DNA from 2 places in the Blautia sp. HA9023 genome. Region 1 is predicted to be linked to the other one. Evidence: riboswitches for the same ligand, from Rfam matches in the RefSeq annotation. Region 1 holds a riboswitch; the other holds the start of a gene.
What was found. Region 1 has a riboswitch for ZMP and ZTP ahead of AC04Q6_RS14195 (IMP cyclohydrolase). Riboswitches for the same ligand answer to the same signal wherever they lie in the genome.
Positions count from the first base shown of each region.

Region 2: it holds a riboswitch for ZMP and ZTP, as region 1 does, so the genes downstream of both, AC04Q6_RS12775 (formate--tetrahydrofolate ligase) here and AC04Q6_RS14195 (IMP cyclohydrolase) in region 1, are expected to answer to the same signal.

Region 1 covers NZ_JBWLUR010000009.1:85,573-101,466, reverse strand. The annotation lists gene AC04Q6_RS14225 (iron-containing alcohol dehydrogenase) at 180-1,364, shown strand; tRNA gene AC04Q6_RS14220 (tRNA-Phe) at 1,497-1,569, shown strand; gene AC04Q6_RS14215 (3D domain-containing protein) at 1,765-2,844, opposite strand; gene AC04Q6_RS14210 (lysozyme family protein) at 3,007-3,705, shown strand; tRNA gene AC04Q6_RS14205 (tRNA-Gly) at 3,829-3,901, shown strand; partial or broken gene AC04Q6_RS14200 (phosphoribosylaminoimidazolecarboxamide formyltransferase) at 4,069-5,254, opposite strand; gene AC04Q6_RS14195 (IMP cyclohydrolase) at 5,285-5,998, opposite strand; ZMP/ZTP riboswitch at 6,086-6,167, opposite strand; gene guaB (IMP dehydrogenase) at 6,225-7,679, opposite strand; gene AC04Q6_RS14185 (DUF6106 family protein) at 7,747-8,250, opposite strand; gene groL (chaperonin GroEL) at 8,368-9,987, opposite strand; gene groES (co-chaperone GroES) at 10,035-10,319, opposite strand; gene codY (GTP-sensing pleiotropic transcriptional regulator CodY) at 10,660-11,445, opposite strand; gene AC04Q6_RS14165 (topoisomerase DNA-binding C4 zinc finger domain-containing protein) at 11,593-11,787, opposite strand; gene topA (type I DNA topoisomerase) at 11,849-13,666, opposite strand; gene dprA (DNA-processing protein DprA) at 13,738-14,625, opposite strand; gene AC04Q6_RS14150 (YifB family Mg chelatase-like AAA ATPase) at 14,652-15,894, opposite strand, start outside.
Region 2 covers NZ_JBWLUR010000008.1:603,977-619,870, reverse strand. The annotation lists gene AC04Q6_RS12835 (potassium transporter TrkG) at 1-407, opposite strand, end outside; gene bioB (biotin synthase BioB) at 714-1,685, shown strand; gene AC04Q6_RS12825 (biotin transporter BioY) at 1,786-2,331, shown strand; gene AC04Q6_RS12820 (putative ABC transporter permease) at 2,412-3,299, opposite strand; gene AC04Q6_RS12815 (MATE family efflux transporter) at 3,424-4,776, opposite strand; gene AC04Q6_RS12810 (MarR family winged helix-turn-helix transcriptional regulator) at 4,766-5,218, opposite strand; gene AC04Q6_RS12805 (amino acid permease) at 5,332-7,425, opposite strand; gene AC04Q6_RS12800 (aspartate aminotransferase family protein) at 7,531-8,904, opposite strand; gene AC04Q6_RS12795 (PucR family transcriptional regulator) at 9,131-10,339, opposite strand; gene AC04Q6_RS12790 (MGMT family protein) at 10,346-10,654, opposite strand; gene AC04Q6_RS12785 (YolD-like family protein) at 10,677-11,087, opposite strand; gene AC04Q6_RS12780 (Y-family DNA polymerase) at 11,088-12,629, opposite strand; gene AC04Q6_RS12775 (formate--tetrahydrofolate ligase) at 12,788-14,473, opposite strand; ZMP/ZTP riboswitch at 14,547-14,628, opposite strand; gene AC04Q6_RS12770 (4Fe-4S binding protein) at 14,808-15,662, opposite strand; gene AC04Q6_RS12765 (CD1871A family CXXC motif-containing protein) at 15,670-15,822, opposite strand; gene AC04Q6_RS12760 (TlpA family protein disulfide reductase) at 15,850-15,894, opposite strand, start outside.

The DNA of each region.
Region 1 (15,894 bases):
CTTTTTATCATCTTTATCTTCCCTGTTTTTCCTGTTGCAAACGTTTTCCGAAATCTTGCACCCTGACTTCTTCTATGCTATTATTATAACAGTTTTGCTGATGCAGACCATTCAATTTTATTGTTTGTTTTTGAATATTTCAGATAGATCAGTTATGAAATAAGGGAGAGTTATTTATTATGAGAAGTTTTGAATATTTTACCCCCACACGGGTGGTTTTTGGAAAAGATACACATCTTAAAGTTGCCACACTTCTGAAAGAACAGCATTGTAAAAAAGTTCTGATCCACTACGGCGGACACAGTGCCGTTAAATCCGGTCTTATTGATGAAATCAGATCCGTACTTAACGAGGCAGGAATTGCCTATGTAACTCTTGGAGGCGTCGTTCCAAATCCACGGCTTTCCAAGGTCCGGGAGGGAATTGAGCTCTGCCGCAGAGAAAATGTGGATTTTCTTCTTGCTGTAGGAGGCGGAAGTGTTATTGATTCCTGTAAAGCCATCGGTTACGGCCTTGCAAATCCGGAAACCGATGTATGGAACTTTTTCCTCCGCACCGAAACTCCAAAAGCCTGTCTTCCAGTTGGTGTGATCCTTACCATCGCAGCTTCCGGAAGTGAAATGAGCAATTCCTGCGTCATCACAAATGAAGACGGCTGGCTGAAACGCAGTACTGCCCGAAATGACCTGTGCAGGCCACGTTTTGCCATTCTGAATCCACGGCTTACATACACCTTACCTCAGTACCAGACAGAAAGCGGCTGTGTGGATATCCTGATGCATACCATGGAACGGTATTTCGTAAATATCGAAACTATGGAAATTACAGACAGCATCAGCGAATCCCTTATGCAGACGGTAATCTACAATTCCCGTATCTTGCTGAAAGAGCCGGATAATTATACCGCCAGAGCAGAAATCATGTGGGCAGGAAGTCTCTCTCACAACGGTCTTACCGGCTGTGGAACCGGTGGCGGTGACTGGGCATGTCATCAGCTGGAACATGAACTTGGAGGGACCTACGATGTAGCTCACGGTGCCGGTCTGGCCGCATTGTGGGGAAGCTGGGCACGTTATGTCTATGACGCAAATCCGGAGCGTTTTGCCCAGTTTGCCACCAACGTATTCGAAATCCCATGCAGTATCGATTTCAACAAAACCGCCCTTGCCGGTATCGAGGCTATGGAAGATTATTTCCGTTCCATTCAAATGCCTACCAGCCTTCATGAGCTTGGTCTTGACCTTACAGAAAAAGATATCCACGATCTGGCATTTAAGTGCAGTTATGAAGATACCCGCACCATCGGCGTTTTCAAACAGTTAAATATGAAAGATATGGAAAAAATTTATCTGGCTGCACGATAAATGCGCCAAATATAATATTGCAGATGCTTTTTTGAAAATCGGATTTTTCAGAAAAACATCTGCTTTTTTTCATTTTTCCCTTGCATTCTCTACATAAATGTGTTAAAGTAATAAAGTACTCGAAAGAGACATGCCCAGATAGCTCAGTTGGTAGAGCAGAGGACTGAAAATCCTCGTGTCGCTGGTTCGATTCCGGCTCTGGGCATTATTTTTTTGCTCTGTTCACAGTTCCTGTTTCCTGTTGAACAGAGTTTTTCTTTTTATAAATAAAAAATACTGCATTCGACGTTTTCTGATAAAGCGGATATTTATATTCCGATTTATACGTAAAGTCTGATGCAGTATTTTTTGTTATACGTATTACATCACATATTGTAGTTGTAGATGATTTCCTGCATTTTTACTGAAGGAGATAAACTTCTGTATAAAATACGCCTTTCTCTTCTGCCTCTGAATGTGTGGCAACATAAACATCAATACAGTTGGTACGGATCGCGCCTCCGCAATCCTCCGCAACGTAAACCTGTCCATTGATCACTACCTTGGAACCATAAGGAATCTGGCTGGGATCTACTGCTATGGTATGATTGGTTGTTGCTGTTACGCCTGTAGATGTGATTCCGTTTGACCACGGACCACAGCAGATACTGCATGGACAGTAATGGGTAATACGGAAAGTTCCCAGAGATTTCAATGTTGCATCTGAGGAAACAGATACCGGTGTTCCAATCTGCACTCCATTGGCAGATGTTCCGGAACCACCTGTAGATGTCACGCCATCTACGGCATTTGCAAAAATACCCTCTCCGGAGCTCTTGGTAAGGGAGCCGGCTTTTGTTTTCTTTTCCTGTTCTGCTTTGGCCACCTCAGTCTCCTGGTATCCTTCCAGACAACTGGTAGGAATATATCCCGTCTGCTGTGCGCCACTGTCATCTGTGTAAACGATACGGCTCCAGATGTCATCTACTGTACCAGTCCTCTTCAGTTCATCATCCTGAAGAACTTCTCCTACTACTTCTCCGTCTTTTTTTCCCGGATAATCAAGAATATCGCTGTCTTTGGCTGCCGTGACTGTATCCGTAAATTTATTCACGGTTTCCGTATCACTGAGCACGCTATCCTGAACATAACCGATAATCTTGTCCTCTCCGTCTTTCTGAAATGTGACTTTACTCCATCCGTTGTCACATACGGCAACTCTCTCTAGTTTCGTTCCCAGAAGAACAGATCGAAGTTCTGTTCCGCTTTCTCCTGGATTGGACCGAATTGCAGTGTTCTTCGCAGTGACATAAAGAGTATCTGTCTTCGCCAGTGCATTTACTGTATTTCCTTCCCCATCATCAATCTGAAACTGTTGGGGTGATTTTTTCTCCTGTGTATATGTATTCAGTGTCGCTTCATATCCAAGTACCTCTGCAGATGCTGATACAGGGAACATCATGGAAGCACACAAAATAACTGCAAGAAGCCTTTTACGCATGAAATCTTGCCTCCTTTTTTCCGGCATTCTGCGGTTTGTCCCGACTATCATAGCATATCAGATCGTATTTTGCAATTTTGCAAGTCAGTCTTCAGAAAATTTTAACAAAAAGATCACATTTCTTAACTGGTCAAATCCCCATCTGACGGGTAAAATAAGCTTATGAATACAAAACGAAAGAATCATAAACTTACAAAAAAACAACGTCAGCGTCTCCGCATACGCCAGGTCCGCAGACAGAAAATCTTCCTGGGTTGCATCTTCCTGCTGATTCTCGGATGTATTTTTCTGCGCTTACCCAGATTTTCCGGAAAGCAGACAACTACGCACCAGATCAATGCATCCTGTGAAGCCTACCGGGATGAAGTTTCCACAGAAGCCGCCCAATATGGCATGTCTGACTATGTAGATCTGATCCTGGCAGTTATGATGCAGGAAAGCTCCGGTCAGGGAACCGATCCCATGCAGTCATCAGAAGGCGCTTATAACACGCAGTATCCTCAGCAGCCCAACGGAATCACAGATCCTTCCTACTCTATCTCCTGTGGAATTCAGGAGCTGAAATATGCCCTGGATAAATCCGGATGCACCGGACCTGCTGATCTGCCCCATATCCGCCTTGCCCTGCAGGCCTATAACTTTGGCACAGATTCCTATTTCTCTTATCTCGAAAAAAACGGAGAAACTTCCTGGACAACTGAAAGCGCCCAGGCATTCGCCCAGATGGCAAGTGGTGGCAGACAACGTGATGAAGATGATCCTCTTCACGATCCGGCAGGGCCATGGGATTACGGTGACCAGTATTATCCTGATCACGTACTTCGCTATTATCATACAAGCAGCGGATCTGAAACATCCTGATCTTGAAATGTCTTCTTTTTTTTAATTTTTCAAAAAAATCAAAAAAAAGATTTGACATACCATAAAAACTATGCTAATATATGTCTTGTCGATGAGGGAAACATCTCGTAAGATAAGACACATGCGATAGTGGCGTAGTTGGTAACGCGCGACCTTGCCAAGGTCGAGACCGCGGGTTCGAGCCCCGTCTATCGCTCTTCGGAACTCTGAATCATTCAGAGTTCTTTTTTTATGCCATAAAAAATACGATAGCTGAACCATGCAAAAAGATCCCGAATCGGAACTTCCTGAAAGGAATCCTGATCCGGGATCTTTTATATAAGGCAGACATTCTTATTCTGTCTTATTACATACTCATATATTTTAGTGATGGAAAAGTCTGATTCCTGTAAATGCCATTACCATTCCATACTTATTGCAAGTATCGATAACTGCATCATCGCGGACAGATCCGCCTGGCTCTGCAATATATTTCACGCCACTCTTATGTGCACGCTCAATATTATCACTGAACGGGAAGAATGCATCTGAACCAAGAGTCACATTCTGTAAGGCCATCCAGCCATGCACGCTTCTCTTCTCTTGTAAACACTTCCGGTTTCTCGGTAAATGTTTTCTCCCATGCACCATCTGCAAGAACATCCATATACTCCTCACCAATGTAAACATTGATGGCATTGTCTCTCTCTGCACGTGTGATGGTATCTTTAAACGGAAGATTCAGCACCTTCGGGCACTGACGGAGATACCAGTTATCTGCCTTCTGACCTGCAAGACGTGTGCAGTGAACTCGTGACTGCTGACCTGCACCAACGCCGATCGCCTGTCCATCTTTTACAAAGCATACGGAATTGGACTGTGTGTATTTCAGAACGATCAGAGAAACTTTCAGATCTCTTTTGGCTTCCTCTGTAAGCTCTTTATTTTCTGTTACAATATTGGAGATCAGTTCATCATTGATTGCAAGCTCCTGGCGTCCCTGCTCAAAAGTAACACCAAATACCTGCTTGTGCTCCAGTGGCTCCGGAACATAATTTTCATCGATCTGGATTACATTGTAGTTGCCTTTTTTCTTCTGTTTCAGGATTTCCAGTGCTTCCTCTGTATATCCCGGTGCGATCACACCATCCGAAACCTCTCTTTTGATCAACATTGCGGTATCCTTGTCGCAGACATCAGAAAGAGAAATGAAATCACCGAAAGATGACATACGGTCTGCACCTCTTGCTCTTGCATACGCACATGCAAGCGGGGAAAAATCCTTCCAGTCCATATCATCTACCCAGTAGATCTTGGCCAGTGTCTCATTCAGCGGAAGTCCGATGGAAGCACCTGCCGGAGATACATGTTTAAAAGAAGTTGCTGCCGGAAGTCCGGTTGCTTTCTTAAGGTCACGTACCAACTGCCAGCCGTTAAACGCATCCAGGAAGTTAATATAGCCCGGTCTTCCGGAAAGTACCTGGATCGGAAGGTCACTTCCGTCTGCCATATAAATCTTGGATGGTTTCTGATTCGGGTTGCATCCGTATTTTAACTGTAATTCTTTCATGGAAAAATCCTCCGTTCTCTGCGATATTGATTATTTATTCTTGTTTACAATTCTGGATTCATATTTACCTGTTTCAATGTCAATGAAACGGACAAACAGGGAAACTTTATTGTCCTGATTCAGGCTCTCCCAGAGAAGGTTTGTAAAATCATCAATATCATCCGGAATCTCTACCGGCTTCGGCTCTCCCTCAAAACTTGGAAGCGGGTTTCCGTCACATTTATAAGTATGAATGAAGCGACCCTGTCCTGCTGCCGCATTCTCATAAGCGAATGTATAACGGAGGCAGGAATCTGGATTTCCATTGTTACTCTTTAAGATAGACATTGCATAGCTGAATTTTCCGTTCTCCACATGAAGAACACCGGAAATACGAGGTGTATAATTCGGTGCATCCGGCTCAAATTCTCTGCTTCGGAGAGACTGCTCAAAAGTAAGCTGTCTGTCCATGCCCTCATAGATGGTATCTGTCTGATCACCGTTTGTTACGATCGTCTTGTTTCCAAGGACACGTACCGGTGCATAAATAATCAGGCTCGGGTCTGTAAGTTTGGACGGGTCAAATGCCTGTGTGCGGATTCCCTCACCATCCTCAACAAAAATACGGTTTCTGCTGTTCTCACTTCTTCCCATGATAAAATATGCGGTAACAGCGTGCTTTCCGTCAGCGGAACGTCCGATCACAATTCCTCTTCCTGGGTAGGAATTCTCTTTCAGTTCTTTTTCAAGTGAAAATGTAGTCATTTTTCACAGTCCTCCTTGTCTAATGTAAGGCCCGGGGATCATTCCAGGTATTAACAGGTAACAAAAAACCGCCTGGACACCCCTTTATCAGGCTGCCCAGGCGGTCGGCTTCTCATTTCACTGCACTCCCTGTAGGTAATCCTACTTTCCGCCAGTCATGCAGCTTCTGTTGTTATACTACAATACTTCTTCTGAATTTTCAAGTCCCTATTTTCTGAAATATTCTTTACTCGTCTACGCTGTAGTTTGGAGCCTCTTTTGTGATATGGATGTCATGTGGATGTGACTCCTTGAGAGATGCAGCGGAGATCTTAATGAATCTGCCTGTTGTTTTCAGCTTCTCAATGTTCTCTGCTCCGCAGTAACCCATACCGGATCTTAAACCGCCAATTAACTGGAATACGGTATCCTCAACGTGTCCTTTGTATGCAACACGTCCTTCAACACCTTCCGGAACAAGCTTCTTGGCGTTCTCCTGGAAGTAACGATCCTTGCTGCCGTTCTCCATAGCTGCAATAGATCCCATTCCACGGTATACTTTATATTTTCTTCCCTGATAGAGCTCGAATGTTCCCGGGCTCTCATCGCATCCAGCAAACATGCTGCCCATCATGCAGACATTGGCGCCTGCCGCGATAGCCTTGGTGATGTCTCCGGAATACTTGATTCCACCATCTGCGATGATCGGGATTCCGTAGCTGTTGGCTACTTCATAGCAATCCATAACAGCAGTAACCTGCGGTACACCGATACCTGCAACAACACGTGTGGTACAGATAGATCCAGGTCCGATACCAACTTTAACTGCATCTACACCAGCTTCGATCAGTGCCTTGGTAGCTGCTCCTGTTGCAACGTTACCTGCGATAACCTGAAGTTCCGGATATGCAGCCTTGATCTCGCGGACTGCTTTTAAGATATTCTCAGAATGACCATGTGCGGAATCAATTACGATTACATCCACATTCGCTTTCACAAGTGCATCTACACGTGCAAGTACATTGGCTGTGATACCAACTGCCGCACCACAGAGAAGACGTCCCTGTGCATCCTTGGCTGCAAGCGGATATTTGATCTGTTTCTCGATATCCTTGATGGTAATGAGTCCTTTTAAATTAAAGTCGTCATCTACAATGGGTAATTTCTCCTTACGGGATTTCGCAAGGATCTTCTTGGCATCCTCAAGTGTGATTCCTTCCTTGGCTGTGATCAGTCCTTCAGAAGTCATGCACTCCTTGATCTTTCTGCTGAAATCTGTCTCAAATTTAAGATCACGGTTTGTGATAATACCTACAAGCTTTCTGCCTTCTGTGATCGGAACACCGGAAATACGGTATTTCGCCATCAGATCATTGGCATCTTTCAGTGTATGCTCCGGTGAAAGATAAAATGGATCTGTAATAACACCGTTCTCAGAACGTTTAACCTTATCAACCTCTTCTGCCTGTGCTTCGATGGACATATTCTTGTGGATGATACCGATACCACCCTGTCTGGCCATGGCAATTGCCATTCTGTGCTCTGTAACTGTGTCCATTCCCGCACTCATCATGGGGATATTCAGCTTTACTTTCTTGGTTAAATACGTTGAAACATCTACCTGATTCGGAATCACTTTAGAATAAGCCGGAACCAGAAGGACGTCATCAAACGTAATGCCTTCACCAATAATAGTACCCATTGCATTTCCTCCCTTGTGTAAGATATTTTAAATTTGTGAACTAGTGTAACAAAAAACAAGATTCATGTCAATCCAAAAAAACTTTACTTGGTGCAGAATTTTTCATGGTGTTTGCAAGTGCGTCATCCAGTTCCAGAATCACTTTGCAGGTTTCTCCACTGTCTCTTATGATCATTGCATAGCGTTTATGATCCTCAATTCCTGATGAAAAATCATACTCTTTCATCTTCTGATTGCCATTATAATAGTCCATTCTGTGGGACTTTAATGGTGCCACAAGGTCTGCCTCCGCAAGCTGGAGCGATTTCACTCTTTTCCTTTTTGATTTTGACATGATCATATCAATGTCCAGTTCTCCGTTAACAAACAGATACTCGTACTCCAGATCTGTCTTCGGTATTACAAAATAACATGCAATACCAAGTGCAATAGCCGGTACCAGCAAAAGTACATTCAGCACAAGGCCTCCCAGAACCATGATCACCGTCAGCGCTATCAGACCGTATTTCACAACCAGATCTTTCGCTGTCTGCTTCTTTTTTACCAGAAGCTCTGAATATAAGTCACTCATTTGTTTCTTCCTTTCGTAATTTACTGACTTTTTGATTATAACACAAAAAGAGAGCCGCGTCTATGACGCAGGCCCTCTCATTTTGTGAATTAATTATTTCACCTGCTCAGCTGATAATTACATCATTCCCATTCCCGGGTTTGCAGCCGGAGCCGGAGTATCTTCTTTGATTGTGGAAACTACAGCCTCTGTTGTAAGGAGTGTAGATGCAACACTTGTAGCATTCTGAAGAGCACTTCTTGTAACCTTAGCCGGATCAAGGATTCCGTTCTCAACCATGTTTACGTATTTCTCATTGAGAGCATCGAAGCCTGTACCGATCTCAGACTCTCTTACTTTGTTGATAATAACAGCGCCTTCCAGTCCTGCGTTTGCAGCGATGTGGAACAGCGGAGCCTCAAGAGCTTTCAGGATCACATAAGCACCTGTCTTCTCATCTCCTTCAAGAGTTGTTGCAAGTTTTGCAACCTCTTTGGAAGCATGGATGTAAGCAGATCCGCCACCTGCGATGATACCTTCCTCAACAGCTGCTCTTGTTGCTGCAAGAGCATCCTCAAGACGAAGTTTTGCTTCTTTCATCTCTGTCTCAGTAGCAGCACCTACACGGATAACAGCTACGCCGCCAGCCAGTTTTGCAAGTCTCTCCTGAAGTTTCTCTTTATCGAACTCGGATTTTGTCTCCTCGATCTGAGCACGGATCTGTGCAACACGTTTTGCAATGGCATCTTTGTCACCGAGACCATCAACGATAACTGTGTTCTCTTTTGCAACTTTAACAGATTTTGCACGTCCAAGCTGCTCCATCTTAGCTTCTTTCAGGTCAAGACCAAGCTCATCGGAGATCACCTGTCCGCCTGTCAGGATCGCGATATCCTGAAGCATCTCTTTTCTTCTGTCACCATAGCCAGGAGCTTTTACAGCTACTACCTGGAAGGTTCCTCTCAGTTTGTTGACGATCAGAGTTGTAAGGGCCTCACCCTCAACATCCTCAGCGATGATGAGAAGTTTCGCACCGGCCTGAACAACCTGCTCAAGAAGTGGAAGGATCTCCTGGATATTGCTGATCTTCTTGTCTGTGATCAGGATGTACGGATCATCAAGAGTTGCCTCCATTTTCTCCATATCTGTGGACATGTATGCGGAAATATATCCACGGTCAAACTGCATACCTTCTACAAGGTCAAGCTCTGTATGCATGGTCTTGGACTCCTCAACAGTGATAACACCGTCTTTGGAAACTTTCTCCATAGCATCAGCAACAAGCTGTCCAACCTGCTCATCACTTGCAGAGATTGCTGCTACGTTAGCGATCTGCTCTTTGCCGTTGATTGCCTGGCTCATGTTCTTGATTGCTTCTACTGCAACATCTGTTGCTTTTTTCATACCTTTTCTGAGGATGATCGGGTTGGCACCTGCTGCCAGGTTCTTCATTCCCTCATGAACCATTGCCTGAGCAAGTACAGTCGCTGTTGTAGTACCATCACCTGCTACATCGTTTGTCTTGGATGCAACTTCCTTGATGATCTGAGCACCCATGTTCTCGAATCCGTCCTCAAGCTCGATCTCTTTTGCGATGGAAACACCATCGTTTGTGATAAGCGGAGCACCGAAAGATTTGTCAAGTACTACGTTTCTTCCTTTCGGTCCAAGTGTTACTCTTACTGTATCTGCAAGTTTATTTACACCAGCTTCAAGTGCTGCTCTTGCTTCTGCGCCATATTTAATTTCTTTTGCCATGATAAAATGACCTCCTATTTATATTGATATACGATAAGATGTTTATATTATTTAATAACTGCCAGGATATCTTCCTGTTTTACAATGATGTAATCCGTACCATCCATCTTAACTTCTGTTCCTGCATATTTGGAGTAAATAACAGTGTTTCCGACTTCTACTTCCATCTTTACTTCTTTGCCATTTACAACTCCGCCAGGACCAACTGCGATAACTTCTGCCTGCTGTGGTTTCTCCTGTGCCTGTCCCGGAAGTACGATTCCGGATGCTGTTGTCTCTTCTGCCTCAACCTGTTTTAATACTACTCTGTCGCCTAAAGGTACTAACTTCATGATCTATGTTCCTCCTTATCAGTTCCATTTTCGTTTGCTAGCACTCACTTTCTACGAGTGCTAATCACTATGGCTATATTAGTGAATTTCACGTTTTTTCGCAACTCTTTTAAGATATACTATTTCTAGTTTATTCTCTTTATATCTCTTTTATACTCTTGTTTTCTCTTATTTTCTTAATTTCATTATTTATTTTGATTTTTTCTAAAAAGATACACTTTCCTTTTATGCGATCCTGCAAAAGAATTTCAGTAAAAAAGAGACTGCCCACAATAACGGGTAGTCTCTTTCGTCACGTTCTTTATCTTATATTATCAGTCGGCAGATAATGCAGATCGCATTATGCCTTTTTGTTTCTCTGTGCCTTGATCTCCTCAAGCTCGTCGAAGATTACTTCATTAAGAACCTTAATGTAAGTTCCCTTCATACCGGAAGAACGGGACTCGATCACACCTGCACTCTCAAATTTACGCAGTGCATTTACGATCACAGATCTGGTGATACCTACGCGGTCAGCAATCTTGCTGGCAACAAGGATGCCTTCGTCTCCATCCAGTTCATCAAAGATATGGATGATCGCCTCAAGCTCTGAGAAGGACAGGGTACTGAACGCAGATTTCACGATCTGCTGCTTTCTGTCTTCCTCCGCATTCTCATCATGAACCGCACGCATCATTTCCAGACCTACAACAGTTGTACCGTACTCACTGACAATAATATCTTCAATATCATACGGATGATCGTTACGATACATAAATAATGTTCCCAGTCTCTCACCTGCAATATCGATAGGGTTTACGATTCCCTGATAATTCCCTGGTACATGCTCAAAGCCAAGTGTCTGGAGATTGACATTCTCCTTGGTAGAAAGAACGCCAAGAAATCTCTCGTTCAATAACGGATCAATATGTCCGCCGATCTTATCATCGATCAGCTCTGTGATCTCATCTACGCCCGGACAGATACTGACTCCCAGAACCTTACCTTTCTTACTGAGTACCAGGATGTTGGAACTTAAGGTTTCCATGAGCACCTGGCAAATGTCGTTAAACACTACCTTGCTTGAGCTGCTGTTATGCAGAAGCTTATTGATTTTTCTAGTTTTATCTAGCAACTGAACGCTCATTTTTTCCTCCTTTCACTTTCGTACCTTGAAAGAAATCGTTTTTCTAGTCTAATATTACACGTTATTCTGGAAATTTACAAGACATTTTTATATTTTTTTTATTTTTAACGGGATTTTCTGAAAATTGGTAGAAAAGCATTTATTCCATCAATCTTCATCTTTTGGTTTCTGTTCCACATATCCGCAGGTTTCCTGGCTGCAAACCAGCTTATTTCCCTTTTCGAGCATATAATTGCCACATTTCGGACATTTCTTTGCGGATGGTTTCTGCCAGGACATAAAATCACATTCCGGATTATTCTCACATCCGTAATATTTTCTGCCCTTTTTCGTTTTTTTCATGACAATTTCACCGCCACATTTCGGACATGCAACACCAATCTTTTCATAATATGGTTTCGTATTACGGCAGTCCGGGAATCCCGGGCAATGCAAGAAATCTTCCGTGTGGACCATACTTAATTACCATGTTACGGCCACAGTTGTCGCAGACTACATCTGTAACCTCATCCTGGATATCAACTTTCTCCAGTTCTTTCTCCGCCTCATCCACATCATGTTTCAGATCCGGATAGAAATTACGTACAACAGTCTTCCACTGCACAGTGCCTGCCTCCACGCAGTCCAGAAGTCCCTCCATGGTAGCTGTAAAGTTTACATCCACAATACTCGGGAATGCCTGTTTCATAATATTATTAACAACTTCACCAAGCTCTGTAACGTAAAGATTTTTCTGTTCCTTTGATACGTAGCGTCGGCTGATGATCGTTGTGATCGTCGGCGCATAGGTACTCGGGCGTCCAATTCCCAGTTCTTCCATGGTTTTTACAAGTGATGCCTCTGTATAATGTGCCGGTGGCTGTGTAAAATGCTGTTCCGGTTTCAGTTCTTTCAGTTTCAGCTCCATGCCTTTTTCCAGGCTCTGACTTAAAATATTGCCTTTTTTGTCATCGCCCTCTTCTGTATACACAGACATAAAACCATCAAACGCAACCTTGGATGCCGCAACCGTAAATACATACTCGCCGGCTCCGATCTTGACAGATGTAGTCTCATAACGTGCCGGTGCCATTCTGCTGGCCGCAAAGCGTCTCCAGATCAGCTGATACAGACGAAACTGATCTCTGGTGAGAGATTCTTTCACAAGAACCGGTGTCCTTGTAATGTCTGTAGGGCGGATTGCCTCATGGGCATCCTGGATCTTCTGTCCGTTTTTGACTGTCTTTTCTGTCTGAGAAACATAATTCTGTCCGTACTGTTCAGAAATGTAGGTTCTTGCTGCTGCATCTGCTTCCTCGGAAATTCGGGTGGAATCTGTACGCAGATAAGAGATCAGACCTACTGTGCCGCTTCCCTTGACATCAACACCCTCATATAACTGCTGTGCCAGACGCATGGTTTTCTGTGTGGAAAAATTCAGAGTCTTGGCCGCTTCCTGCTGCAGTGTACTGGTTGTAAACGGGAGCGGAGCATTTTTGATCCTCTCGCCTTTTTTTACTTCTGTGATTTCATATTTACAGTTTTCCAGATTTTTCAGGATTTCATCCATTTCCTGGCGGTTTTTGATTGGAAGTTTTTTATCAGTTCCATAGAACTTGGCCGTTAACGGCTTCTTTTCACCTTTTACCTGAAATTCACCTTCCAGGCTCCAGTACTCTTCCGGAATGAATGCGTTGATCTCATCTTCTCGGTCACAGATGATACGCAGTGCTACAGACTGCACACGGCCTGCACTTAATCCTCTTTTTACTTTGGCCCAGAGAAGTGGGCTGATGGTATAACCTACCATACGGTCCAGCATACGTCTGGCCTGCTGTGCATCCACAAGATTCATATCCAGCTCTCTGGCCTGTTTGATGGACGCCTTGACTGCTGTTTTTGTTACTTCATTAAATGTAATTCTGTGCATCTTTGAAGTATCTGTTTTCAGTGCCTGCATCAGATGCCAGGAGATTGCCTCTCCTTCACGGTCAGGGTCCGTTGCGAGATAGATCTTATCTGCTTTTTTTGCTTCTTTACGGAGTTTTGCAAGAAGCTCTCCCTTTCCTCTTATCGTAATATACTTGGGTTCAAAATCATTGTCTACATCAATACCAAACTGGCTCTTTGGAAAATCCCTTACGTGGCCATTGGATGCCTCTACTGTATAATTTGCCCCCAGAAACTTTTTTACTGTTTTCATTTTAGCAGGTGACTCTACTATCACCAGATTTTTGGCCATTTTACCTCTCCTAATCTTATTCTGCCTTCTGTCCGGTGTAAAAAATCTCACTGCTGCCGGCAAAAAGGCGGTTATTCAAGTCTGATATAATTCTGTCTTCCGGTTTCCTTCACCAGTCCCATCAGCATGAGCTGTCCCAGGATACCGGCTGTTTTTCCCGGTGAAAAACCGGTTTTTCTGATAATCTGATCCAGATTTTTTGGTCGTAAATCGAGACAACTATACACCAAATCCAAATCCGTTGCAAGTCCTATCTTGGTTTTCCCCGACAAATTTGTCATTTTTTTCACAGACAGTCCCCACTCATCCAGAAGTATTTCCGGAGAGTAGGCGATTCCCGCTCCATCATAAATCAGCTTATGACATCCACGGCTCAACGCATCATTTACTGCTCCCGGAATGGCATAGACCATTTTCCCCTGTTCCAGAGCACAGGACGCAGTGATCAGTGATCCGCTCTTTTCTTTTGCTTCCACTACAAGCACCAGGTCTGCAAGTCCGCTAATGATCCGGTTCCTTGCCGGAAAATGATAAGCCCTGCCTCTGGTCCCAGGTTCATACTCACTGATGATCCCTCCGTTCTTCTGCGGAATCCTCCGATAAATCCCACGGCTGGATGAAGGATAGCAGATATCCACACCATTTCCAAGTACCGCAAATGTAGGCGTTCCTCCTTCCAGTGCACCTTTATGGCCCTCCGCATCGATTCCTGCTGCCATACCGCTGATCACCTGTACCCCGTGCTCGCTCAAAAATTTCCCGTACCGAAATGCCTGTATCCTTCCATAGGCACTGCATAATCTGGCCCCAACGATCGCTGCTGTCGGTTTATTATCTTCCGGAAATCTTCCAATATAATATAACTGTTTTGGCATACCGGAAAGTTCCCGAAGCCTTGCCGGATAAATGCTGCTGTTTTTTTCCACATAATGGATCTCTGTTTTCTGTATTTCTTCCATTATAAAGTACCTTCCTTTCTGCTGTTTTATGACCAGTATTTTTTATCATAAGCCCGATAGGCAAGAGCCTCCCCGATATGCTCCGGCAGGATCTTTTCTGCTTCTTCCATATCCGCAATAGTCCTGGCTACTTTTAAGATCTTATGATAAGCTCTTGTACTGAACTGAAACTGTTCATATGCCTGTTCCAGCAGTCTGTCCGCTTCTGCTGTCATAACACAGTATTTTTCCAGATTTCTTCCGTCAAGCTCTCCGTTAAAACAAAATTTCTCTTTTTGGTAACGTTTTCTCTGAATCTCCTGGACAGTTTTTACTCTTTCCCGTATTTTTGCGGAAGGCTCTCCTGGTGTCCGTTTCTTCATCTTCGAAAAACTCACCGACGGAACTTCTGTGCAGATATCTATGCGTTCCAGAAGTGGCTGGCTGATTTTCCCCAGATAATGCGTGATCTCTCCCGGAGTACAGCGGCATCGGTTCATATCCGGATAAAATCCGCAGGGGCAGGGATTCATTGCTGCTGCCAGCATAAAACTCGCAGGAAACGTATAGGTTCCTGCCGCTCTGGACAGATGGATTTCCTTATCTTCCAGGGGCTGACGCAGGATCTCCAGGCTCTTTCTTGAAAATTCCGGCATCTCATCCAGAAAGAGAACGCCTCTGTGTGCGAGGGTAATTTCTCCCGGTCCCGGAACCCTTCCGCCTCCTGCCAGTGCCTGTGGGGAACTGGTATGATGAGGGCTGCGAAAAGGCCTCTCCCTGATCAGAGGGTCACTTTCTGTAAGAAGTCCTGCCACACTGTACACTTTCGTGATCTCCAGGCTCTCTTCAAAAGTCAGTCTGGGCATGATCGTCGGCAGGCGTCTTGCCAGCATGGTTTTTCCGGAACCTGGAGGACCGATCAGCAAAATATTATGAAAACCGCTTACAGCGATCTCTGCTGCCCGCCTTGCTCCTTCCTGTCCGCATAGATCCGCAAAATCAATCCTGTTTTCCGTTGGATCGTCTTGTATATCCATCTCTTTCTCTTCTGTGTATAGATATGCTTCAGGCTCTTTCAGACAGCGGATCATATCTCCCAGCGTTTTTACCCCAAACACCTGCATATCCCGTACCAGTTTTCCTTCCCGGATATTTTCTTCCGGAATAATGCAAAATCGTAACCCCAGTTCTCTTGCACGGATCACACGAGGCAGGATTCCGGAAACACCATGGATTTCTCCATTCAGGCTGATCTCTCCTACAACCAGAACTCTGCTCAGTAATTCCGGT
Region 2 (15,894 bases), on a different contig from region 1:
GTTCCCTTTAAGATAAACCTTGTCAGTCTGACGATCCCTCCAACTTTAGGTGCTGAAATAGCATTCTGCATGGTGCTTCTTTGCATGAGTGATATTTTCTTTCCGGAAAGAAGGGAAACAGACGCAGCCACAGTCACTACTCCAAGCCCACCTGTTTGTATGAGTGCAAGAATGATCGTCTGGCCTGCCAGGGACCAGTAGCTTCCAGTGTCCTTTACCACAAGGCCTGTAACACATACCGCCGAAGTGGCTGTAAAAAGTGCCTCATGAAATGGTGTGATCACTTTCTCCGCAGAAGAAAATGGAAGCATCAGCAGAACGGTTCCCAAAAGGATCACTCCTGCAAACCCCATGATAATCAGCTGAAAAGATGTCATATGTTTTTTCTTATATGATTTTTCCGGCATAAATGATCAGAACTCCTTATCAATACTTTTAACAGTGCTATCCTCGTAACGCATTTTATTATATATAATTGCTTTCAAAGATAGTATAAAAGTCTCTGCTTCCGTATTAAGATTTTATAAAGATATGATATTCTCTTGAGAATTATTTTAACCGAATCAAGAAAATTCCCTGCTTCGATAAGGCTAAGTAATACCTTAATACTACAGTTTTTAATTGTAAACTCATTCCGTATTTATAGTTGACAATTAATATTTCTATGTGATAAAGTGATATCCGTACAAAAAACTCAAAAGGAAGGTATTGACATGAACACTGCATCATGCGAAAAAGAAGCTCCATCGCTTTCCAGAGATGAAGCCATTGCAATTTTAGATACTCCGGACGAAGAACTTGGGGCACTGATCGACCGTGCCAGCAGTTTACGTTACAAATATAAGGGAAACCGGGTAAGCATCCACATCCTTACCAATGCCCGCAGTGGTAACTGTTCCCAGGATTGTGCCTACTGTGCCCAGTCATGTCGTTCCACTGCCGATATTGATAAATACAAATGGGTAGATGAAGACAAATTATATCAGGACAATGATTTCGTAAATGATTATCATTTATCCAGACATTGTATCGGACTGAGTGGTATGAAATTTACAGATAAAGAGATCGAGGAGCTGGCCCGCAGGATCCGCAAAATGAAAGAACACGGAACTCATCTCTGCTGCTCCATAGGCTTTCTCACAGAGCACCAGGCAAAAATGCTCAAAGAAGCCGGTCTTGACCGGATCAACCATAACCTGAACAGCAGCCGTTCCTTTTATCATAATATCTGCAGTACACATACCTTTGACCAGCGTGTCCGGAATATCCATATGCTTCAGGGACTTGGTTTCGAGATCTGCAGCGGCGGTATCATTGGCATGGGTGAAAGCAAGGCAGACGTTGTTGACATGCTTCTGGAATTACGTGAGATCCAGCCGGAAGCACTGCCGATCAACTTTCTTCTTCCGATCAAGGGAACTCCTCTCGGAAATGCAGATATTTCCCAGCTGACAACAGAATACTGCATGAAAGTCCTCTGCCTGGCAAGACTTCTTGTACCCAAAGCAGATATCCGATGTGCTGCCGGAAGAGAAGTTTATTTTAAAGGCGAAGAAAAAAAACTGCTCAGTGTTGTGGATTCTATTTTTGCTTCCGGTTATCTTACAGAAGGTGGCCAGGGAATCGAAGACACTCTGAAAACCATTACAGATGCAGGATTCACCTATGAGATCGAATCTGCGTAAGCATCCTTATGGCATATGATCTTTCATACACACTTACAGCATTTCATTGCTTACCCAAACCAGTAAATACATTACCTTTTTCAAAGGAGGCTATTTCAATATGAATCAGACAAATACCGTCTCTGCACCACGTACAAAAACCTACGAGATCACCATGACCGCTCTTATGGCAGCTGTCACCTGCATTCTTGCGCCGCTGTCCATTCCAATCGGTCCGGTTCCGATCTCATTTACCAATCTTGCCATCTATCTGTCTCTTTATCTTCTCGGATGGAAAAAAGGAACCATCAGCTATCTGATCTATCTTCTGCTTGGACTTGTAGGTCTTCCGGTATTTTCCGGATTTACCGGCGGTCCTGCAAAGCTGGCCGGTCCTACAGGCGGATACATCATCGGCTTTATCGTTATGGCTGTTATTGCCGGACTGGTAATTGACAACTGCCATAAGCCTCTGATCCAGCTCGTTGGTATGATCGCAGGAACAATTGTATGCTATCTTTTCGGAACTGTATGGTTCTGCATCGTTGCAGATTCCACTTTCAAAGCAGCTCTTGGAATCTGTGTAATTCCGTTTATCCCGGCAGATCTCATAAAAATGATCATCGCCATGATCATCGGACCAATGATAAAAAAAAGAATCCGATAAACTGAAACTCTGATATTTTAAAAGAGGCAGCAGGAAATTTCCAACATTTCCTGCTGCCTCTTTATCGCATTTCATTTTTCTTATCTGAGTTTTTTCTTCAGTTCCTGGATCAGTTCAAAATAATCTCTGTGCTTCATCTCCGGGAAAGCCTTAATGATTCTTCCCTGACCGAATACGGTATGGTTTGTGATAGAGTTTGACAGCTCATCAAACTGTGCCTGAAGCTCCGCTTTCTTCATCCGAAGCATTTCAGAAGATTTTTCTCTCTGAGCCACAGTCGCATCTCTGAGCTCTGCCTTAGCAAGAGCAACCTGAACTTTTCCCTCTCCCACCTTCTGTGCTGTATCAATGGTAGTTGTTGCCAGAGTATCACTGAGCTTATCGCTCACGATCCGCAGATCTGCACGTACCTTATCCAGTCGGGTAAGCTTCTTATTCAGTCCGCGGATCACCGCTACTGTTACAATAAAATCTGCCAGATACACCGCATACAGAATTACCATAACAACCCATTCCAGTGTGGAAGGTGTATGAGAAGCCTGACGCTCCACATACTTTTGAAAAACCTTTACCACCATCACAATGGCAAGTCCCCATATCAGGGAAAACTCAAGACAGATATAGCCGTGAAAATTCAGCGGCTTATTAGAATAATCCCACCATCTTGCATGGAAGCATACATCCAGAAGCCATCCGGCAACCAGCTCTACCGCAGTTGCAAGAACGATTCCAAACAGAAAGATCATTCCCTCACTCATCTGATGTCCGCCGCTCTGAAGCGTATTAAGCAATGCAAACACAGAAAGTACACCAAATCCGTACACCGGGCATACCGGACCGTTGAGAAATCCCCGGTTTATAACCTTTCCTAAGGTTACTGCATGGAAGATAACTTCAACGACCCATCCTCCAAAAGAATAAAACAAAAAATACAGACATATCTGAAAATACGTCATCCCGCAAATCATCCTGTACTCCTCCTTTACAGCCGTCAAGATTCCGGCAGCTATTTCAGGGGTCAGTACCATCACCTCTGCCGGAGTGATTTTGATTATATCATATCACCCCTCTCATTTACATCCCTTTATCCGGTCATTCTTCCGAAACAATTTCTTTTTTCACACGGGTAAAGTACAGAAAGAATCCGATGTTCAGAATGATTCCCACTGTGGTAGATACCGGTGCTGCAAGACCGATCTTTGTCAGGCTGGCATCCGGCTGGATACTCATAAAGTACGCCATTGGAAGTCGTACCAGAAGCGTCTGGATCAGGCCCTGGACCATAACCCATATGGTCTGGTTGTTTCCGTTGAAATAGCCTATCATACTGAACAGAACAGCTGTAACCAATGTCTCCGGAGCAAACCCCTTCAGATAATCAAAGCCCTTTTGGATGACGCCGGCATCTGTTGAAAAGAATCCTGCCAGCACATCACCCTTCAGCAGGATCAGAATAAATACCAAGCATCCCACAGACAGGCCAACTCCAATTCCCGTAAGCATGGATTTTCTCGCACGTTTCGGCTTTCCTGCTCCTACGTTCTGTGAAACAAAGGAGGCCATGGACTGCATCAGGGAGCTTGGAACCAGCATGGCAAAGTTTACGATCTTCCATGCAACTCCGTAACCGGAGGATGCTTCCAGACCCAGGCGATTGACAAATGCGCACAAGGCCAGGAATGAAATCTGGGTCAGGAATTCCTGAAGTGCCAGCGGCAGTCCGATCTTAAGAAAACGTCTGCACTGAGGATTCAGCCGGAAATCTTTTTTTGTAATGGTAAACGGAAGCTTCTTCTTTATCAGCAGAACTACTGCAAATACAACACTTAAGGCCTGAGCAGAAACCGTAGCAATAGCTGCTCCTGCTGCATCCATATGTAACCCGGCTACCAGTACCAGATCTCCGATCACATTTACAATACATGCCACCAGCACAAACAGCAACGGAGATTTACTGTCACCCAGGCCACGGAAGATGGCAGACAGCAGGTTATACGCCACAATAAAGAAAATTCCGCTTCCACAGATCCGTACATAAGATGCAGTCAGCGCTACCGCTTCTTCCGGTGCCTGCATCAGCACGGAGATCGGATGTGCAAAACCTACCATAACAATAAACAGCACGACAGATATCATGGTAAAGACGATCGCAGCCCCACCGATAACGGAGCCAATCTGCTCCGGTCTTTTTTCTCCAAGATAACGTGCGATCAGAACTGTGATACCCATAGCAAACTGGATCACTACAAAGGTAACCAGATTCAGTATCTGACTTCCGGTGGAAACCGCTGACAGTCCGGATGTGGAACCGAATCTTCCAACTACAAGAAGATCGACCGCACCATAGGCAGCCTGCAGGATCAGCGCACCGAGTACCGGCATCATAAATGCAACCAGCTTCTTCAGGATATTTCCCTGGGTAAAATCTGCCTTATCACTTGTCATAATGTTCCCTCCTGTCACACATAATCTGATAGAATTTTCCGATGGTCCGGATCATGCTGTCTGCTTCTTCTTCGGAAATCTCTGAAAGATAGGGTGCCAGACTGCTGAAATAATCCTGATCATACTTTCTGGAAAGATTCTCTCCTTTTTCTGTTATAGAGATGTAAGTAACGCGCCCGTCATCCGGAGACATGAGCTTCTGAAGATATCCCTTTGCCTCCATTTCTTTCACTGTTCTGGTGACACCCGGACGCGGAAGGTTCATGGCATCACTGATATCAGAGAGCCGGATATCCTTTTTTTCCCGCTGCAGAGAATGGATCACATCCAGATACTGTATGTAGGATGGCATCACCCCCTGGGGCAGTGGCGGAAGCATATCCCGGATCCGCTTTGCCTGATAAAATGCATCAAACATCCGCTTGATCTTTTCATTTGTCATAAAAAAACTCCTTATATAATTATCTTTGTTAATTACCATTGATAATTATATAAGGAATTTATGGTTTGTCAAGCATGTTTTACTTTTCTGTCATAAAGTAATGATTTATTAATCTATGCTTCTTTTAATAATGCTTTCTCATCCTTCAGACCAAATTTTCGTTCCACCAGTTCTTCAATAACCTGTGCAGTGGCATTCCATCCAAGAAGGCTGCTGTTCAGGAGAATATCACGGGTATGTCTGTCACCACGTTTTTTGCCGGTGATATACTCATGTCTTGCATGCTGGGATTTTTCTACATTTTCCCACTCTTCCTCTGCTTTATGCTGGTTTAGGCCACTCTTCTTCATAACTGCCGAAATTTCATCCTGCTTCGGCGCATAAATAAATACATTCATAACATCCGGGCTGTCTTTCAAAATGTAATCACTGCTTCTACCTACGATCACGCAGGAATTTTTTGCAAATTCATGGATCGCCTGGAACTGGGCATCAATAACACGGTTAGAAAGGTTTGCATAGCGGACACCGTAAGAAGTATCAAACGCATAACGGACACCGATCCTGGTATCTGCTTCTTCTACCAGACCTTTATCAACACCGATTTCCTGTACAACTTTGTCTACCAGATCACGGTCATAATACTCGATTCCGAAATGATCTGCAACCATACGTGCAATCTCCGGTCCGCCGCTTCCATATTCGCATCCGACAGTGATAACAAAGTGTCTGTCCGGATATTTTGCATCCGGAAGTGCTACCGGTTCTTCCGGTGCAGCTTTTGCATCTTCTACAATAAAGATATCACGGCCAAATTCCGCACCGTATTTTTTCTTTGAATAAGAGTAAAAGAATACTCCAAGTACCAGCCAGATTCCAACTACGATCCACTCCTGCCATACCAGTGCCGCAGAAAAAGATGCCGGAATAATGTATAAAAGTGTCATAAATCCAGCCATGATCACAGCCATTGCACCGACAAAGCCACCAGCTTTTACTTTATAAGGTCTTTCCATATCCGGTCTCTTTTTCCTGAGGATGCAGAAAGAGATAGAAACAAACATATAGGCAATAACACATCCGAAAGATGCAGCATCAACCAGCCATACCAGAACGCCTCTTCCAAAAAACGGCGCTGCCACACAGGCAATTCCGCAGAGGATAATGGCTGCTTCCGGCGTTTTGTTTTTTCCAAGCTTTCCGAACATCTTCGGGATCATCAGGGATTCACCCATGGAATACAGGGCACGGCTTCCACCCATCAGGAAAGAGTTCCAGGATGTGATGATTCCACATAAACCTCCGATGATCAGAACCTTACCCATCAGCGGTGACCGGAACGCGATCTCAATGGCTTTTGCAGAGACCAGTCCGTTCTGGGAATTCATTTCCTGTGCAATGGCACTCTGCGGCATGATGTAGCAGACTGCAAAGATGATCAGCAGATACCAGGCTACTGCAAGGAAAATAGACAACAGCATGATCTTTCCGATCTTTTTATAAGGAACACTGATTTCCTCAGCTGCCTGAGGGATAACATCAAAACCAATAAAAAGGAATGGTGTCATGCAGGCAACTTTGAATACACTTCCCAGTGTATTTCCGGCGCCACTTTCCCACATCTGTCCTGTAATATTGGATGCATCACCGTTTACTGCGGAACCAACTACCAGAAGGATTCCGGCGATGGCAATGATCGCTGTCAGAACGGTCTGAAGAATGGCCGCTGTTTTTGCACCCTTGATATTGATGATCGTGATCAGGATTGCAACACCAACGCCAAGGATGATCGTTGTCAGATAAATATCTTTTCCTGCAATGGAATACAGGTACACCTGATTGAAATCCGGAAACAGATAGGTAATAACAGTCGGAAGTGCAGTGGCCTCAAACGCAGAGGTTGCCACATATCCGAGAATGATCATCCAGGTACATACAAAAGATCCGGTAGGACCCATGGCACGGTAACTGAATACATGCTCACCACCGCACTGCGGCATTGCAGAAGTCAGTTCCGCATAGGTAAGTCCTACAAAAAATACCATCAGACCACCGATCAGCATGGCAATCATAGATCCGGCAAAACCGGCGGTTGTGATCCAGTCTCCGGAGTTGATGACCCAGCCCCATCCGATCATGGCTCCAAAAGCAATGACCAGGATGTCCCAGGCTCCCATTACTTTATCAAACTTCGATTTCTGTTCCATATAAAACCTCCTCTTTTCCCACTCTAACAAGCAAAAATCCGCTATCCTTTTTCCTGCATCCTTGCAGACAGAACAGCGGATCTGTAATTTTTGTATTCTTTTTCTTTAAGCTTCCATTGCCTCTTTCAGAGATGCCTCAAAGATCTCCAGGCCTTTCTCCATCTGCTCATCGGTCATAGTGAGCGGTGCAAGGAAACGAACTACATTGCCTGCTGTTCCACAGTTCTCAAGAAGGAGTCCCTTCTGGATCGCATTCTGTATCAGCTTGGCTGTAAGCTCTGTTGCCGGTTCTTTTGTTTCTTTATCTTTTACAAGCTCAATACCGATCATAGCGCCAAGTCCACGTACATCACCGATCACCGGATATTTCTCCTGAAGCTCTTTGTAGCGTTTCATGACAACCTCGCCAATGTGTCTTGCTTTTCCTGCGTAATCGTCACGTTTCATGATATCCATAACAGCCAGTGCTGCTGCACAGGAAACCGGGTTTCCACAGAAGGTTCCACCGATGGTTCCTGCCGGTGCTGCATCCATAACTTCTGCTCTTGCTGTGATAGCGGAAATCGGAAGACCTGCACCAAGAGATTTTGCGGTTGTGATGATATCCGGTGCTGCGCCTGCTTCTGCCCAGTACTCAGATGCATAATATCTTCCTGTTCTGCAGTTGCCACACTGAACCTCATCTGCAATCATCAGAATTCCGTTGTCATCGCAGATCTTGCGGACTGCTTTTACCCACTCGATCGGTGCCGGGATGAATCCACCCTCGCCCTGGAACGGCTCAACGATCATGCAGGCGATCTCACTTGCAGGTGCTCCTTCGTCAAAGATTCTCTGAAGCTCATCAATATAATACTGAATTGCTTCAGCCTCTGTGTATCCTTTTGGTGCACGGTATACATATGGATATGGTGCACGGAAGATTCCTGCCGGGAACGGTCCCATACCCACTGCATATACTTTCTTGGCTGTCAGTGCCATGGTCAGGTTTGTTCTTCCATGGAAAGCACCTGTGAAACAGATCACGCCGCTTCTTTTTGTGAAGGCTTTTGCAATCTTGATGGCATTTTCATCACACTCTGCACCGGAGTTTGCAAAGTATGTTTTTTTCACATCTCCTTTGCATGGCATGATCTCATTTAATCTCTCAGCCAGTGTTACATAGCCGTCATGCACATATACATTGAAAATTGTGTGGAAATATTTTTCAGTCTGTTTCTTTACTGCCTCAATAACTTCCGGATGGGAATATCCGATATTCAGGACGCCAACACCGCCGACCCAGTCAAGGAATTTATTTCCATCCATATCTTCAAACATGGCTCCTGATCCCTGTTTGATACAGATCGGATATGTTTTTCCGCAAAGTGCTTTCGGGATTGCTGCGTCTCTTCTGTCAAGAAGTTCTTTTGATTTCGGTCCTGGAACCTGCTCTGTTACAATCTCCGGTAATGCGGTTGCTAATTCTGCTGTTGTCATAATATTCTCCTCCTTTATCTGGTCACGGTTTTTCTGCCTGCCGGACTCCTCTCGGAGTTCTCTCCGGAAGCAAAAAAACAGGCGCCGGATGTGTTATCATCCGACGCCTTTGTCGTTTATCTGCTGTGTTATTTTGTTTTTTGATTTAGGTAGATTATAGCATTTTCCGGTACGAAATCAATAGGCCTGGTGTTGTATGTCTTTTGTGCACAGTGCACAATTTCTATTATCTGCGATACCGATATCGCCTGATCATAAACGCCATCTTCAGCTCCAGGCAGGTATCCAGGTTTTCAAGATCGCATCCCAGGATCTCCCGGATCTTTTTCAACCTGTAATTTAAGGTATTCCTGTGAAGAAACATCTCTTCTGCCGTCTTTTTGGCATTGCAGCTGCAGTTCAGATAATTTTCCAGTGTTTCACTTAAGTTTCCATCGTTCAGTTCATCTGCCTGCAGCAGCTTTCCGATTTTTTCTTCCATATAAGTATCCAGGATTCTGGAATCGTCCACATGGGAAAGTAATGTATAGATTCCCTGATCCCTGTAAAAAAATATCTGCCCCTTCAATCCGGAAACTTCTGCTGCCCGAAGTGCTGAGGAAGCTTCGTTCCGGCTGTCTTTTACCTCATCCAGATACGCCCTACTGTTTCCGGCTCCGATCCGAAGCTCTATTCCATATTCCCGCTGTGTTCGGTCCACGATCCTGGCGAAAATTTCTTTTATATTGCTATCCTCCGCTTCTCTGTCCGGAAGCAGTGCAAGGATGGAGCCTGCCTGTGGAAGGATAAGGATATCCTGTTTTATGTAACTGGAAAACTCAGTACAGATCATACGTTTCACATTCCGTCCGGTTGTCAGGGAATCCTCGTTCTCCCATCCGCTTTCTATGTTTCCGGACGCAAACGCAAATTCCGCTACAAAAAAACTTCCCTCCAGATCAATATTCAGATATCTGGCCTGTGCCATCACACGCTCCCGGCTTAAATGTTCTGCATCCAGAATAGAGGAAAACAGCTGCTCTGCGGCATTTCGGTCATTTTCTTCCAGAACAAGCCTGCGGCAGATGATCTGAGACAGATCGATCAGAGGATATTTCTCCGGAAGCTCAAAAAGAGGCAACGCTTTCTCTTCACAGTACTGCATCAGTTCCTCTGATATCTGGCCTTCATTAATTCCAAGAGCCGTAATTCCATGCCCATACATCTGCCGGATCATCTCCATCAGCTTCCGACTGTCATCCGTAACACTGGGATTGGTCAGAACTACAAATTCGTCTCCGTGGATGTAGTTTTCGATCTTATATTCACTTTTTACACATTGCAGACAGTCTGCAAAATAAATCCATCGAACAGATTGCTCCAAACCGTTTTTTCCTGCTTTCAGCTTCAGAACCTCTGTAAGCTCCGGAATCTGCATCATATCTTTACAATTCATAAAGTTCTATTCCTCCCACTGGTACCTTTTCATATCCACGCATCCATTTGCTTTAAATTCCACACCTTCGTCTTCCAGAAGTTCCCTCTGTTCTCTCCATCCTGGTGCAGTACGGCCTGCATGATTCACAACTCTGTGGCAGGGATATTTCCCATAAAATTCTGCCATGCTTAAAACTTTTCCTACAAGCCTCGAATTTTTATCCCAGCCGATGAGACGTGCAATCTGCCCGTAGGAAGCCACTTTTCCTGCCGGTATTTCTTCCACCACGGATAGTATTTCGTAGATCAGATCCTCATCCAGTATTTTTCCCATTGTTGTTCCTCCGAAGCATTTTTTATTTTATATCCACAATTCTTCCCAGGTCAATCTTCGTTCCATCTGTCAGAAAGATTTTCTGGCTGCAGTCGTCAATCTTTTTTATCTGCCCGGTGACGGTTACATAGGAGCCTCCCTCTTTCCGGTCATCCGGCTGGAAATAGATGATGGTGACGGACTCTGTTCTCTCCCTGTCGGCTATCAGCTGCCGGAGTTTTTCATCCAGTTCCTGCTTTTTGTCTTCGGAAAGCTGTACCCAGTTATCGGTGAGTCTGGCTGTTTCCCGGATTGCGTCTTCATAGCCGGTAAGGGCTGCAAAGGGGGAAAACTGTGCAGCTCGGTCATAGAGGGGCATCTGTGGGTGTGTTTTTGAAACATGGTGAGGCAGGTTTATGATGTCCTGGTATTTGCCTTTTGGTTTCTTTTCCATTTATGCTCTGTGACCTCCGATCTGGTTGTTCCGCTCTATGGTTGTGGAACCTTCCTGTAAGCTGCTGCCTTTCAGTATGGCATTTTTTCCGAATTTCTTTTTTACGGAAAGCATAGCTTCTTGGAGCTTTCGCTCTTTTTCCTGTTTTTCTTTTTCTGCTTTCTGTTCTGCCTCTGACACTTCTGATTTAAGGTAATCCGTGAACAGATTCATCTGCTGATATACGGGCTCTGCCGCTGCCAGTTTTTCATCTGTGAGCTGATTGGCTGTGATATAGACACGCCGGATCAGAAGTGTTTTATCCGTGATACGCTCATACAGGTCAAGGACTGCCTTCATGATCGTTGATGTGGATGAGGTTGGATTGTCCAAATTTACAGTTCCGTGACCATGTTTGGGAATTTTTCTTCCATAACGGTCTGTTTTTATTTCGCCCTGATATTTTTTCCTGCCGGAGGAAGATTTCAGATTGTCAATATCGTAGCCTATGGTAAGGACTATCTGACTGGTTACCAGCCTTTTTTCCACAAGCTGAAGAACCAGCATGTCTGTCATTTCACGTACGATCAGTTTCGCCTGTTCAAAATCACTGGGACAGTGCAGTACCTGACCGGAACCGATGCTGTTTGTTTCCGGTTTGTAGGCTTTGATCAGATCCATGGTCACCGGTTCGTATCCCCATGCATGATCAATCAGAAGTTCCGCGTTGATGCCGAATATTTTATAAAGAAGATCTTCATTATAGTAATCACGCACACCGCCCAAAGAGCATCTGGCAATGTCTCCCATCGTGTAAAGTCCTACTTCTTCCAGCTTCTTCCTGATTCCTGTGCCTACCCGCCAGAAATCTGTCAGCGGCCTGTGATCCCATAAAAGTTCCCGGTAGGACTGCTCCGTCAGTTCTGCGATACGCACACCATTTTCGTCTGGTGTTACATGTTTGGCCCCGATGTCCATGGCAATCTTACACAGATAAAGATTGGTTCCGATTCCGGCAGTTGCCGTGATCCCGGTCTCTTTCATTACATCGGAGATCATTTTTGCAGCAAGCTCTCTGGCTGTCATCTGATACATTCCAAGATAATGGGTGACGTCCATAAACACCTCATCTATAGAATAGACATGCATGTCCTCCGGTGCCAGATAACGGAGGTAAACGTTATAGATCCGGGTGCTGTAGTCCATGTACAACGCCATTCTCGGCGGTGCTGTCACATAGGAAACGGCCAGTTCCGGATGCGCTTTCAGTTCATCCGAAGACCAGGATTCTCCGGTAAAACATCTTCTTGGTGCTTTTGTGACACGTGCCTGATTGACTTCTTTTACACGCTGGACCACTTCAAAAAGTCTCGCTCTTCCTGGTATTCCATAGGCCTTCAAAGAAGGGGAAACTGCCAGGCAGATGGTTTTTTCGGTTCGTTCCCTGTCTGCCACAACAAGATTGGTGGTAAGTGGATTTAAGTTCCGCTCCTGACATTCCACGGAAGCGTAGAATGATTTCAGATCGATGGCTATATAGATATGATCTTCTTTTTTATCCATGGATACACCTCCGGAGTGTTTTCTTTTCTTATTATACCAGAAAATTTGTTCGATTATAGGTTTTTTTCTCTTTTTTACGCAAAAAACCTCCTCCGGTTTTGCTGCCGGAGGAGGTCTCTATCTGAATTCCCCTCAAAAAATTTTTATACTTTATAATATCAGAACAGTCCTGTGATCTTACCGCTCTCATCTACGTCAATCTTGGTTGCAGCCGGCACTTTTGGAAGACCTGGCATGGTCATGATCTCGCCGGTGAGTGCTACGATGAAGCCTGCGCCTGCGGAGATCTTAAGATTTCTTACGGTTACCTCAAAGTCTGTCGGAGCACCAAGTTTTGTCTGGTCGTCTGTTAAGCTGTACTGTGTCTTGGCTACACAGATCGGGCAGTTGCCAAATCCGAGAGCTTCCAGCTGTTTTGCCTGCTTCTGAGCATTCGCTGTAAGAACCACTCTCTTTCCGCCATAAACCTTCTGTACGATCTGGTTCAGTTTATCCTCAATGGAGCCTTCCAGCTCATAAGCATATGTGAAATCATTCGGCTCTTCAACCAGACGGAGAACTTCCTCAGCAAGCTTGATTCCGCCTTCGCCGCCTTTTGCCCATACCTCGGAAAGTGCTACGTTTACGCCAAGCTCTTTACATTTTGCTTCTACAAAATCAAGCTCTGCCTTGGTATCGGTCGGGAATGCGTTGATAGCTACCACACATGGGAGTTTGTATACATTTTTGATATTGCTTACATGTTTCAGAAGGTTCGGGATACCTTTTTCAAGAGCCTCAAGGTTCTCATTGTTAAGATCTGCTTTTGCAACGCCACCGTTGTATTTCAGGGCACGTACGGTTGCTACGATAACAACGGCACTTGGTGTAAGACCTGCCATACGGCACTTGATATCCAGGAATTTCTCTGCTCCAAGGTCAGCACCGAATCCAGCCTCTGTGATGGCATAATCAGCAAGCTTCATAGCCATCTTTGTAGCGGTTACGGAGTTACATCCGTGAGCGATATTTGCGAATGGTCCGCCATGAACGATTGCCGGAACATGCTCCAGTGTCTGAACAAGGTTTGGTTTCAGGGCATCCTTCAGAAGTGCTGTCATAGCACCCTCTGCGTGGAGATCTCCTGCTGTTACCGGTTTCTGCTCAGCAACCTTGCCGTAAGTATATCCGATGATGATTCTGGAAAGTCTCTCCTTCAGATCTTTGATATCACTTGCCAGACAGAGAACTGCCATGATCTCCGATGCTACGGTGATGTCGTAACCGTCCTCACGCGGCATACCGTTTGTTCTTCCGCCAAGCCCGTCTACTACATTACGAAGCTGACGGTCGTTCATATCCACGCAGCGTCTCCAGGTGATCTTTCTCGGGTCGATGTTCAGCTCATTACCCTGGAAGATATGGTTGTCGATCATTGCTGCAAGAAGGTTGTTTGCCGCACCGATCGCATGGAAATCACCGGTAAAATGAAGGTTGATATCCTCCATCGGAACTACCTGTGCATAGCCGCCGCCTGCCGCACCACCTTTGACACCGAATACCGGTCCAAGGGATGGCTCACGAAGAGCTACCATAACATTTTTTCCAAGTCTCTGCATTCCATCTGCAAGACCTACCGTTGTAGTTGTTTTTCCTTCCCCGGCCGGTGTCGGGTTGATAGCTGTCACAAGAATCAGTTTGCCGTCTTTTTTGTCTGTTTCTTTCAGGAGATTATAGTCGATCTTTGCTTTGTATTTACCATACTGCTCCAGATATTTGTCATCAATACCTGCTTTCTCTGCAATCTTGGTAATTGGCTCCATTGTGCACTCCTGTGCAATCTCGATGTCACTTTTAAATCCCATAATGTTCTCCTTTCTCCGCTGCAACCGTCTGCATCTTTTATCCCATAAAAAAGAGCAGTATCTGAATTTTTTCAAATACTGCCCAGACGGTCGACTCATCGAATCTCCGGCTCCCTCGTGGTTATCCCACAACTCCGTCAGTCACCGAAGACTTTATTAATTTGATGATTGAATATTAACATATTTATTAGTACTTGTCAAGAAATTATCAAATTATTTTTTTCACTTTTAAAGTGAACTGAGTCTAATTTTCTGAATCATTTCAGTTTTCCGTACTATTCATCAGATACTGAATGTTATAAGGAAAATTCTGTTTTTCGTCAATTAACGTAAATCAGGTCTGATTTTTGCCTGCAAACCCACACCGGATCGCCTGTGTCGGACATATCTTTTTACATCTTCCACATCGGATGCATTCTGTACTGTTTGGATTTTCCGTCGGATCGACCTCCATCTGGCAGATATTTCTGCATTTTCCGCAGTGAACACATTTTTCTTTATCTACTCTGTAACGAAAAACGGAAACTTTATTAAATACCGAATAAAAAGCTCCCAACGGGCAGATATACTTACAGAATGGCCGGTATATCATAATTGATAAGATAATGGTGATCACCAGGATTGTATTTTTCCACATGTACAGCCAGCCTACTGCACTTCGCATGGATTTGTTCAGCAGCACCAGAGGGATACCTCCCTCCAGCGTTCCTGCCGGGCAGATCAGCTTGCAGAAATACGGTGCTCCCTGCCCCATGATATCTACTACAAACATGGGAAGTATGATCACAAATACAAGAAAGATCACATATTTCAGTTTTCGCAGAAGCTTATCCCCACGAAATGTCCGGATCTTCTTTGGAAAAGGAATCTTGTTCAACAGATCCTGGATCAGTCCAAAGGGGCAGAGAAATCCGCACACCAGTCTTCCAAGCAACGCTCCCATAAAGATCAGAAATCCAGCTACATAATATGCCATCTTGAAGTTCCAGCTTCCGATCACAGCCTGAAGGGAACCAATGGGACAGGCCCCTCTTGCCCCGGGGCAGGAATAACAGTTCAGCCCCGGAACACAGACATTTTTCAGTTTTCCGGTATAGATCTTTCCAGTTATAAACCCTGATATGTGACTGTTTGTAAGGGCCGCCCACAATGCCTGGATCCCATGCCGCGGCCATTCATTTATTTTCATCTTCTTATTATCCAATGCCAATACACTCCATACAGATGTTGATCGCTTTTGTAAAAACTACAGATGCCTCACCTCTGCAGATTCCCAATATCATCAGTAAAATCCCCAAAAACGCCAGAGCTGGTCCGATCCACCTGGATTCTGTTATTTTCCGAATCATTTTTTCACTCTCCGTAATGATCATCTTCTACTTTGAAACGTTTTTAAGCTCTTTTTCCACGATTTCCTTCCA